Regions from separate parts of the Arthrobacter sp. 01T428 genome, predicted to be linked through region 1. Evidence: predicted binding sites of a transcription regulator. Region 1 holds the regulator's gene; each other region holds the start of a gene.
What was found. The regulator HrcA, encoded in region 1, represses chaperone genes, less so after heat shock. The targets are predictions, from matches to a motif close to TTNGCACTCGNNNNNNNCGAGTGCNAA.
Positions count from the first base shown of each region.

Region 1 (3,275 bases):
CCGGATCTCCACGTAGAGGTCGCCGGGAGGCCCGCCTGCGGGGCCTGCTTCGCCTTGCGACGACAGCTGGATGCGGGTCCCGGTAGCGACGCCGCCAGGCACCTTGACGGTCAGCGAACGGCGGCTACGGATGCGGCCCTGGCCGTTGCACTCATTGCAAGGATCCTTGATGATCGAGCCGAAACCTTCGCACGATCCACACGGCGCGGCGGTCATGACCTGGCCGAGGATCGAGCGCACGGCCCGCTGGACCTGGCCCGAGCCGCCACAGATGTCGCAGCGTTCCGGGTGGGTGCCCGGTCGGCAGCATGAGCCTTCGCACGTGGGACAGATGACTGCAGTGTCCACTTCGAGCTTTTTGTTGACACCGAAGACGGCTTCGCGCAAGTCGATGCGGACACTGATCAAGGCGTCCTGCCCGCGGCGCATGCGTGATGCTGGGCCTTGCATGCCGCCACCTCCTCCGCCGAAGAAGGTGTCGAAGATGTCCTGGAAGGCGAATCCCTGGCCCGCGTAGCCGCCGCCGAAACCGTTGTCGGTCCCGTTCTCATTGCCGGTGGCGTCGTAGACGCGGCGCTTCTGTGGGTCGGAGAGGACCTCGTAAGCGTGGGTCACCGCCTTGAATTCCTCTGCAGCGCCGGCCCCGGGGTTCACATCGGGGTGCAGCTTACGTGCGAGTTTGCGGTAGGCCTTCTTGATCTCCTCGCCGGTTGCTTCCGGCGAGACGCCCAGAACGTCATAGTGACTGCTCAAAGTCGGTATCTCTTCCTTGTTTACGGTTCCACTGCGTTTCTTGCGGGGCGGTTTCCAGCCGAGGCCGTCAGCCGCCCAGAATGCGGGAAAGGTAGCGTGCGACGGCACGGACGGCCGCCATGGTGTTGGGATAGTCCATGCGGGTGGGTCCAAGAATGCCGATCTTGGCACTGCTGCCCGGACCGTAGCCCGTGGCAACCACCGAAGCCTCGGAGAGGCCGTCGTAGGGGTTTTCGCGGCCGATGCTCACCGTGACGCCCCGGGGGTCTTCCGCCATGTCGGACAAAAGCCGCAACATGACCACCTGTTCCTCAAGCGCTTCGAGGACCGGACCGATGCTCAGCGGGAAGTCCACGTTGGAGCGGGCCAGGTTTGCCGTGCCTGCCATGACCATGCGTTCGTCGCGGCTCCGCTCGGCAAGCCTTTCCAGGCCGTGGGCAAGGGCGCCGGCAAGGTTCCGAAGCCCCGGCGGGCACAGGGCAACCACCGATGGCAGCACTTGCGGCATGAGGTCGAGCTGGGAGCCGGCGATGCTTCCAAGGAATCGCGCCCGCAAGGCCATGAGTTCGTCGTCGGTGGTGTCCGTCGCTGCGTGCACAACGCCCTGTTCCACCTTGCCCGAATCGGCGATCAACACCACCAGGACCTGGCGCGGTGCCAAAAGGACAAACTCAATGTGCCGGACGCGCGCGCGGCTCAGGTGCGGATACTGCACGACGGCGACCTGGTTGGTCAGTTGCGAGAGGAGCCGGACGGTGCGCTCAAGGATGTCCTCGACGTCGTCAGGTCCCTCAAGCAAGGAGTGGATGGCCCGGCGCTCGGCGGCCGAAAGTGGTTTGACCTCGGAAATACGGTCGACGAACAGGCGATAACCCTTGTCCGTGGGAATGCGGCCGGCGCTCGTGTGCGGTGCGGCAATGAGGCCTTCTTCTTCCAAGAGGGCCATGTCATTGCGGATGGTTGCGCTCGACACTCCCAGATGGTGCCGTTCGACCAAGGCTTTGGAACCGACCGGCTCGCGGGAGTGAACGTAGTCCTCCACGATGGCGCGTAACACTTCAAGCTTGCGTGGTTCGCTCACTGCCCACCTCCAATCAACATTTCAACAGTTAGCACTCAACATGCCCAAGTGCTAACAAGTCTAGTATGAGCCACCTCGTTGTTAGCATTGGTACCGCTCGCGGCGAACATGATTCCCGCGCGGTCCTGCGCAATGCCACGGACCGTGACCGATCCCCTAGCGCAAAGTGGTGTGAAGACCGTGTCTTACGACAATTGGGGCCCGCAAGACCTCTCCTCGCCTGCCAAACGGCAACTGCCTGAGGTTCCTGTTGAACGCGGAATGGTTCTCGAAGACGTCCAGTCCGGCTGGGTCGGGGCCGTGACCAGGGTGGAGAAGTCCGGAGGCATGCACATTGTGGTGCTGGAGGATCGGCGGGGAAAAGCCAAGTCGTTCCGGCTTGGCTTCGGATTCCTGCTAGAGGGACAAGCCGTGAAGCTCCTGCCGCCTGCCCCACGCCCGGCCGCCGCCAAGGGGGCGGCGCCAGCAGGCAGGACAGCATCAGGATCCGTCCGAGTCGCCGGCCAGCGGGCCCAAGTCGCCAAGGCGAGCCGGATATGGGTGGAAGGTAAGCACGACGCCGAACTTGTGGAAAAGGTGTGGGGAGATGATCTCCGGGTGGAGGGTATCGTCGTCGAGCCGTTGCATGGCGTGGACGATCTCAAGGCGGCAATAGCCGCATTCTCCCCTGGCCCGGGCCGCCGTCTCGGGATCCTTGTGGACCACTTGGTCCCGGATTCGAAGGAGTCGTGGATTGCTGCCGACGCCATGACGCTGCCGGGCGCTGCAGGAAACGTCTTGATCGTGGGACACCCCTACGTGGACGTCTGGCAGGCAATCCGGCCCAAGGTGTTGGGGATCGAGCAATGGCCGACCATCGCGCGGGGCACGGATTGGAAGACCGGGATCCTGAAGGCGTTCGGCTGGCCGCATGAAACGGCCGAGGACATCGGACTGGGTTGGCAGAAGCTGCTGGGCGCCGTCCACAGCTACGCCGATTTGGAGGCGTCTCTGCTGGGTCGCGTGGAGGAAGTGATCGATTTCCTGACCGTTCCGTGATGAATTACCTGCGTAGGGGACAGCAGTTGGTCGGCTGACTGCGTGCCAAGCAAGTATTCTGGGACAGCAACACTGCACCGATAGACACTCGAAGGAAGAAACTGTGGCAGACAACGCTCCTGACGATCGGGACGGCACCTCGGGCCAGTCCCAGTACCACGGCGTTCCTGCCAACGCGCTGCCCTTGACCGCCTCGGAAGACCGGCAGTGGGCAACCCTGGCGCACTTTGGAGGAATCCTCGGCTGCGTGCCTTCGCTCCTGATCTACCTGATCTTCCGCGAGCGTGGCCCGTTCACGGCCCAGGAATCCAAGGAAGCGCTCAACTTCACTTTGCCTCCGACGATTGCCGCCGTGCTCGCAAACATCCTGGTCCTGCTCCCGGTGGTGGGAAACCTGTTCGCG
Region 1 is NZ_JBFTPW010000009.1:20,358-23,632, forward strand. Features, by position in the region: gene dnaJ (molecular chaperone DnaJ) at 1-753, opposite strand, end outside; gene hrcA (heat-inducible transcriptional repressor HrcA) at 821-1,834, opposite strand; gene AC1DJB_RS12180 (DUF3097 family protein) at 2,015-2,872, shown strand; gene AC1DJB_RS12185 (DUF4870 domain-containing protein) at 2,976-3,275, shown strand, end outside.

Region 2 (3,275 bases), on a different contig from region 1:
CTTGCGCTTCCATCCCGGCATCCACTTGGTGATGCAATTGATGACGTACTGGCTGTCGCAGAGAATCTTCAGCTCTTCATCGGGAACATGTGCCGTGGACCGGAAGAGGTCCAGCACCGCCATGAGCTCGCCCTGGTTGTTGGTTCCGTGCGGCCACCCCCCGGCCCTCCAGCAAGAGTCGTTCACGTACCAGGCCCAACCGGCAGGCCCGGGATTGCCGAGGGCAGAACCATCGGCGGCAGCAATAATCGTCATGGTTTCCATCCTGCCAGACCACCCCGACACTCCTTGACCCCAGAACTGAGCGAGCGTCCGCCCAAAACCCGACATACGTGAGCGGGCGTCCGCCCAAAACCCGACATACGTGAGCGAGCGTCCGCCCAAAACCCGACATACGTGAGCGAGCGTCGTTAAACGGCGACGACGGCCCCCACCTGAAGTGGGGACCGCCGTCGTGCGTGTGGCTGGTGGGCTACAGCGGGGGCTAGAAGCCGCCCATGCCGCCCATGTCGTCGCCGCCACCCATAGACGGAGCGTTCTTCTCCGGCTTGTCGGCAACAACGGCCTCGGTGGTCAGGAACAGACCAGCGATGGAGGCAGCGTTCTGGAGAGCCGAGCGGGTGACCTTTACGGGGTCGTTGACGCCGGCAGCCAGCAGGTCCTCGTAAACGCCGGTTGCAGCGTTCAGGCCGTGACCCGACGGCAGGCCGCGGACCTTGTCGATAACAACGCCCGGCTCGAGGCCAGCGTTGTAAGCGATCTGCTTGAGCGGAGCGTCGATGGCAACGCGGACGATGTTGGCGCCCGTTGCTTCGTCGCCTTCGAGCTGCAGGTTGGCGAATGCCTTGGCACCGGCCTGGATGAGAGCAACGCCACCACCGGCGACGATGCCTTCTTCAACGGCAGCCTTCGCGTTGCGGACTGCGTCCTCAATGCGGTGCTTGCGCTCCTTGAGCTCTACCTCGGTTGCGGCACCGGCCTTGATGACTGCAACGCCACCGGCCAGCTTGGCCAGGCGCTCCTGCAGCTTCTCGCGGTCGTAGTCGGAATCGGAGTTCTCGATCTCGGCACGGATCTGCGCCACGCGGCCGGCGATGGCGTCGGCGTCGCCGGCACCTTCGACGATGGTGGTCTCGTCCTTGGTGACAACAACCTTGCGGGCGTTGCCGAGCAGTTCGAGGGTTGCGTTCTCGAGGCTGAGGCCGACCTCCGAGGAGATGACCTGGCCACCGGTGAGGATGGCGATGTCGGCGAGCTGTGCCTTGCGGCGGTCACCGAAGCCCGGAGCCTTGACGGCAACGGACTTGAAGGTGCCACGGATCTTGTTGACGATCAGGGTGGCCAGGGCCTCACCCTCGATGTCTTCGGCGATGATCAGCAGCGGCTTGTTGGACTGCATGACCTTCTCCAGGACCGCAACGAGTTCCTTCACGTTGGAGATCTTGGAGTTGACGATCAGGATATACGGGTCTTCAAGGACCGTTTCCTGGCGCTCTGCGTCGGTGACGAAGTAAGCGGAGATGTAACCCTTGTCGAAGCGCATGCCTTCGGTGAGCTCAAGCTCCAGGCCGAAGGTGTTGGACTCCTCGACCGTGATGACGCCTTCCTTGCCGACCTTGTCCAGGGCTTCAGCAATGAGGTTACCGATTTCGGTGTCGCCGGCAGAGATGGAAGCCGTGGCTGCGATCTCTTCCTTGGTCTCGATCTCCTTGGCGGAGGCGAGCAGCTCGCGGATGACGGCGTCAACAGCCTTCTCGATGCCGCGCTTGAGGGACAGCGGGTCGGCGCCGGCAGCTACGTTGCGCAGGCCTTCCTTGACGAGGGCCTGGGCCAGGACGGTGGCGGTGGTGGTGCCGTCGCCAGCGACGTCGTCCGTCTTCTTGGCAACTTCCTTGACCAGCTCGGCGCCGATCTTCTCGTAAGGATCGTCCAGCTCGATCTCCTTGGCGATGGAAACACCATCGTTGGTGATCGTGGGGGCGCCCCACTTCTTTTCGAGGACGACGTTGCGTCCACGCGGGCCGAGGGTGACCTTGACGGCGTCGGCGAGGATGTTCAGACCCCGCTCGAGACCGCGGCGTGCCTCTTCATCAAATGCAATGATCTTGGCCATAACGGCGGTAGTCCTTTCGGGACAGTCGTTAAGAAGGTGCCTTCACTGCGGTGCCCGCGACGGACGATCCTTCACATTCGGCCTCTGTACGCCGCGTGCTCCGGATCTCACCCCAGCAAGGTTTTCTTTGTTCCCCCAGGCACCGCCACCATTCCACACGGCCGAAGCCGTGAAGGATTAGCAGTCAATGCCTGAGAGTGCTAATCAATAATTAGCACTCACCCGAGGAGAGTGCAAGCAGGAAGAGCCGGAAACTACTCGCCACGCCCAGGGAATTCGCTACGGGCACAAGCCGTCACGGAGTCCGGGAGGCCGTCTCTTTGCCACTCACCCGCGCAGTGTTGTCAGCCCCGTAGGTGAAGACCATGTAATTGGACGAGGTAACGTCCCCGTTGGCGTCGAACCCGATGGTGCCGGACTCGCCGTCGTAATCCGGGAGCTTGGCCCCCTTCAGCACCTCGACGCAGTCCTTGTATGAGGCACAAGACGTACGTTCTTTCGTTGCCGCATCGCCCGACGCCGGACGCACTCCGCCGGACACAGTGGTGAGCCAGGCCGCGATCGAGCCTCCCGCATCGTCGCCCGCCGTTGAGGCGGCAAGCGCCGCGAGGGTGACGGCGTCGTACGTCTCGGCAGCGTACGTCGTGTCCTTGAGCTTGGGGTCGATGCCCGTCAGCTCGGCTTGGAACTCCGCATTCGGGAAGACGCCCGGAAGAATTCCCCGCGCGCCGTCGAGGCCACCTGCACCGAGCGCGGTTCCGTATTGGCGGATCGCGCCGTCGCTCAAGATCAGGCTCTTGCCGCTCAGCCCCGCATTCAGGAGCTCAGCCAGGGCGCCTTGGGCGCCATCACGGGCAACCACGACGACGGCGTCCGGCGTACCGGACTTGATGCCCGCCGCGGCGGGAGCTGCTTTGCCTGCCGCGAATTCCTCGTTGGACACGGCGTCCATTCCGAGGCCGCGGGCAGCGTCCAGGACCGCTCCCGAGACGCGCGTACCGTAATCCCCGGCTTCGTGGAGGACCGAAATGCGCTTGGCGCCGGCGTCGCGGGCAAGCTTCGCCAGGACGCTGCCCTGTGCGGCATCAGCGGCAGACGTGCGGAAGTAGAAGCCGCCATTCTTGTAGCTGCTCAGCCCCGACGCCGTGTTCGCCGGCGAGAT
Region 2 is NZ_JBFTPW010000003.1:70,437-73,711, forward strand. Features, by position in the region: gene AC1DJB_RS05645 (RNase H family protein) at 1-255, opposite strand, end outside; gene groL (chaperonin GroEL) at 485-2,113, opposite strand; gene AC1DJB_RS05655 (ABC transporter substrate-binding protein) at 2,409-3,275, opposite strand, start outside.
Region 2: the regulator HrcA is predicted to act here: its motif matches at 2,325-2,351, upstream of groL (chaperonin GroEL).

Region 3 (3,275 bases), on a different contig from region 1:
GAAACAACCTGGGCGCCGGTCAGGGTGGCAATGTCCTGCAGCATGGCCTTGCGGCGGTCGCCGAAGCCCGGAGCCTTGACGGCAACGACGTTCAGGGTGCCACGGATACGGTTCACGATCAGCGTGGACAGTGCCTCGCCGTCGATGTCCTCAGCAATGATAAAGAGGGGCTTGGCAGCCTGCAGGGCCTTCTCGAGGAGCGGCAGGAATTCCTGCAGCGAGGAGATCTTGCCCTGGTTGATGAGGATGAGCGCGTCTTCCAGAACAGCTTCCTGGCGTTCCGCGTCAGTGACGAAGTACGGGGACAGGTAGCCCTTGTCGAACTGCATGCCCTCGGTCAGGACCAGTTCGGTCTGCGTGGTGGAGGACTCTTCGATGGTGATGACGCCATCCTTGCCGACCTTGCCGAAAGCCTCGGCGAGGAGCTCGCCGACCTCATCGCTCTGGGCAGAGATCGCGGCAACGCTGGCAACCTGGGTGCCTTCAACTTCGCGGGCGTTCTCCAGGAGGCGGGCAGCCACGGCCTGGACGGAAACCTCGATGCCGCGCTTGATTTCGCCAGGTGCGGCTCCGGCGGCAACGTTGCGCAGGCCTTCCTTGACGAGTGCCTGTGCCAGCACGGTGGCGGTGGTGGTGCCGTCACCTGCGACGTCGTTGGTCTTGGTGGCGACTTCCTTGGCCAGTTGCGCACCAAGGTTCTCATACGGGTCGTCGAGTTCGACTTCGCGGGCGATCGTCACGCCGTCGTTGGTGATGGTGGGAGCTCCCCACTTCTTGTCCAGAACGACGTTGCGGCCACGCGGGCCAAGGGTGACCTTGACCGTATTGGCGAGCTTGTCAATGCCTGCTTCGAGCGAGCGACGGGCAGCGTCGTTAAACGCAAGCTGCTTTGCCATGGTTGTGTCCTTTCAAGACGGAAAACCCGCACCGCTGATTCGACCGGAAGAAGTCCGACTCGATCTGCGATGCGGGATCCAGGGAATTACTTAACGACGATCGCCAGAACGTCGCGGGCGGACAGAACGAGGTATTCGTTGCCGCCGGTCTTGACTTCAGTTCCGCCGTACTTGGAGTAGATGACGACGTCGCCGACGGTTACGTCGACGGGGACGCGGTTGCCGTTGTCGTCGAAGCGGCCGGGGCCAACTGCGACAACTTCGCCTTCCTGCGGCTTTTCCTGTGCAGTGTCCGGGATGACCAGGCCGGAAGCCGTGGTCTGCTCTGCTTCGAGCGGGCGGACAACAATGCGATCCTCGAGAGGCTTAATGGAGACCGACACTCGGATCTCTCCTTTACGTGAGGTAGTACATGGACTATCAAACCAGGGGTGCCGTGGCGGGCTTACCGTCGTCGCGGTGCCGGTAAGTGCCTGGCGGCATGATTAGCACCCGCCTAGGGAGAGTGCTAATCAAGACTCTATGTAAGCATTAGCACTCGGTCAAGGCGAGTGCCAGAATTCCGTCATGGGTGAACGCCCGAAGCGCCACTTGCGGCTCGAGTAGCTCATTGACCGGCGAGGTCGTCGAAGTCGACGTCCTCGCCGTCGTCATAGTCTTCCTTCGGCGCGTTTCCGCGGTTCAGGTAGAGCACTACGCCGCTGGCGAGCGCGACGACGCCGAACACCACCAGCCCGACGATCGCTGCGATGCGGGCACCGGTGTAGGTGTCACGGATGTCCCGGGCCTCGTCGGTGGCGTCCTGGACGCTCTTTCCGGTCATGGAGTAGGTGGCCGCGTTGAAGGAGTCGAGGAAGAAAATAATGATCAAGAGCGCAATGCAGACAACGGCAATCAAAACACCGACGATGAGTGCGGGGCGGGCGTACTTGGAGAGATTTCCGGCGAAGGGACGTTTATCGGGGGCAAAGGGAGAACCATTGGCGTCGTCAGGCTGGCGTACTGGGTTGTCTTCCATGGCATCAACCCTATCCGCCCGGGTGGTCGCGGTTCCCCCTCGGCACTCTATGACGGGCGAGCATTAGGCTGGTTCCCATGGCTGACACACCCCAGGACCAGATTGCCCCCTTGCTGACAACGGAAGGTTGGGAACTCCTGGCATCCTTGGGACCATACCGCGACGGCGAAGCCTTCGCCCTCAACGCGCGCCTGCGCAAAGACGGCCACTCCCCCGCGCTCGTGGCCGCCGTCCTCACCCAATCCAGGCTCCGCACCCGGGCCGAGGCCAAGTTCGGAGAATTCGCCCGGCAGATGCTCTTCACCCAGGCCGGCCTGGAACAGGCCACCCGCCTCAATGTTGCAGCCAGGCACGCCGAGCGATTCGCCAAGGCAGGCACGCGGCACGTGGCGGACCTGGGCTGCGGGCTCGGAGCGGACTCCATGGCCATGGCCTCCATGGACATCGAGGTCACCGCCGTGGAGCTCGACGAGACCACCGCTGCCTGCGCCACCATCAACCTCATTCCGTTCCCGCACGCGACGGTAGTGCACTCCGACGCAACCTCGGTGCCCCTCGACGGGGTCGACGGCGTGTGGCTCGATCCGGCGCGACGCACGACGTCGTCGTCGGGAACCAAACGGATCTGGGATCCGGAGGCGTTCTCGCCGCCGTTGTCCTTCGTTGAATCATTGGCGGCGACCGGCAAGTCCGTCGGGGTCAAGATGGGCCCGGGCATGCCGCACGAATCGGTACCGGCCGGCTGCGAGGCACAGTGGGTTTCGGTGGGCGGGGACGTCACGGAAGTGACGCTGTGGTTCAACGACGTCGCCCGTCCCGGCATCCGCCGCGCTGCCCTGGTGCTCGGGCCGCAAGGCGCAGCCGAGATCACCAGCGCCGAAGATTTCGACGGCGGTCCGGTGCCCGACGTCGGGCCCGTGGAGGGATACCTGTACGAACCGGACGGGGCGGTGATCCGTGCGGGCCTGGTGGCCGACGTCGCACTCCGATTGGGCGGCCACCTGGTGGACCAGCACATCGCCTATATTTGCGCTCCGGAACTTGTGGAGACCCCGTTCGCCCGCGCCTACAAAGTCCTGGAAGTCATGCCGTTGAACGTCAAGGCCCTCAAAGCCTGGGTGAAGGCGAACGGCGTCGGCGTCCTCGACATCAAGAAACGCGGCACCTCCGTCACCCCGGAGGAGCTGCGGAAGCAGCTGCTCCCGGCAGGAAAAGGCTCGGCAAAAGGCCGCGGCAACAAAACAGCCACCTTGGTCCTCACCAGGATCGGCGAGGAAAAGGTGGCTGTTGTCGTGGAGCCCGTCGCGGCTGCCTGAGCTGGTCTCTGAGCTGTGGCGCCCTATTGGGCGCGCGTGAACTCC
Region 3 is NZ_JBFTPW010000001.1:259,105-262,379, reverse strand. Features, by position in the region: gene groL (chaperonin GroEL) at 1-896, opposite strand, end outside; gene groES (co-chaperone GroES) at 983-1,279, opposite strand; gene AC1DJB_RS01255 (hypothetical protein) at 1,504-1,914, opposite strand; gene AC1DJB_RS01250 (THUMP-like domain-containing protein) at 1,992-3,230, shown strand; gene AC1DJB_RS01245 (shikimate 5-dehydrogenase) at 3,254-3,275, opposite strand, start outside.
Region 3: the regulator HrcA is predicted to act here: its motif matches at 1,428-1,454, upstream of groES (co-chaperone GroES).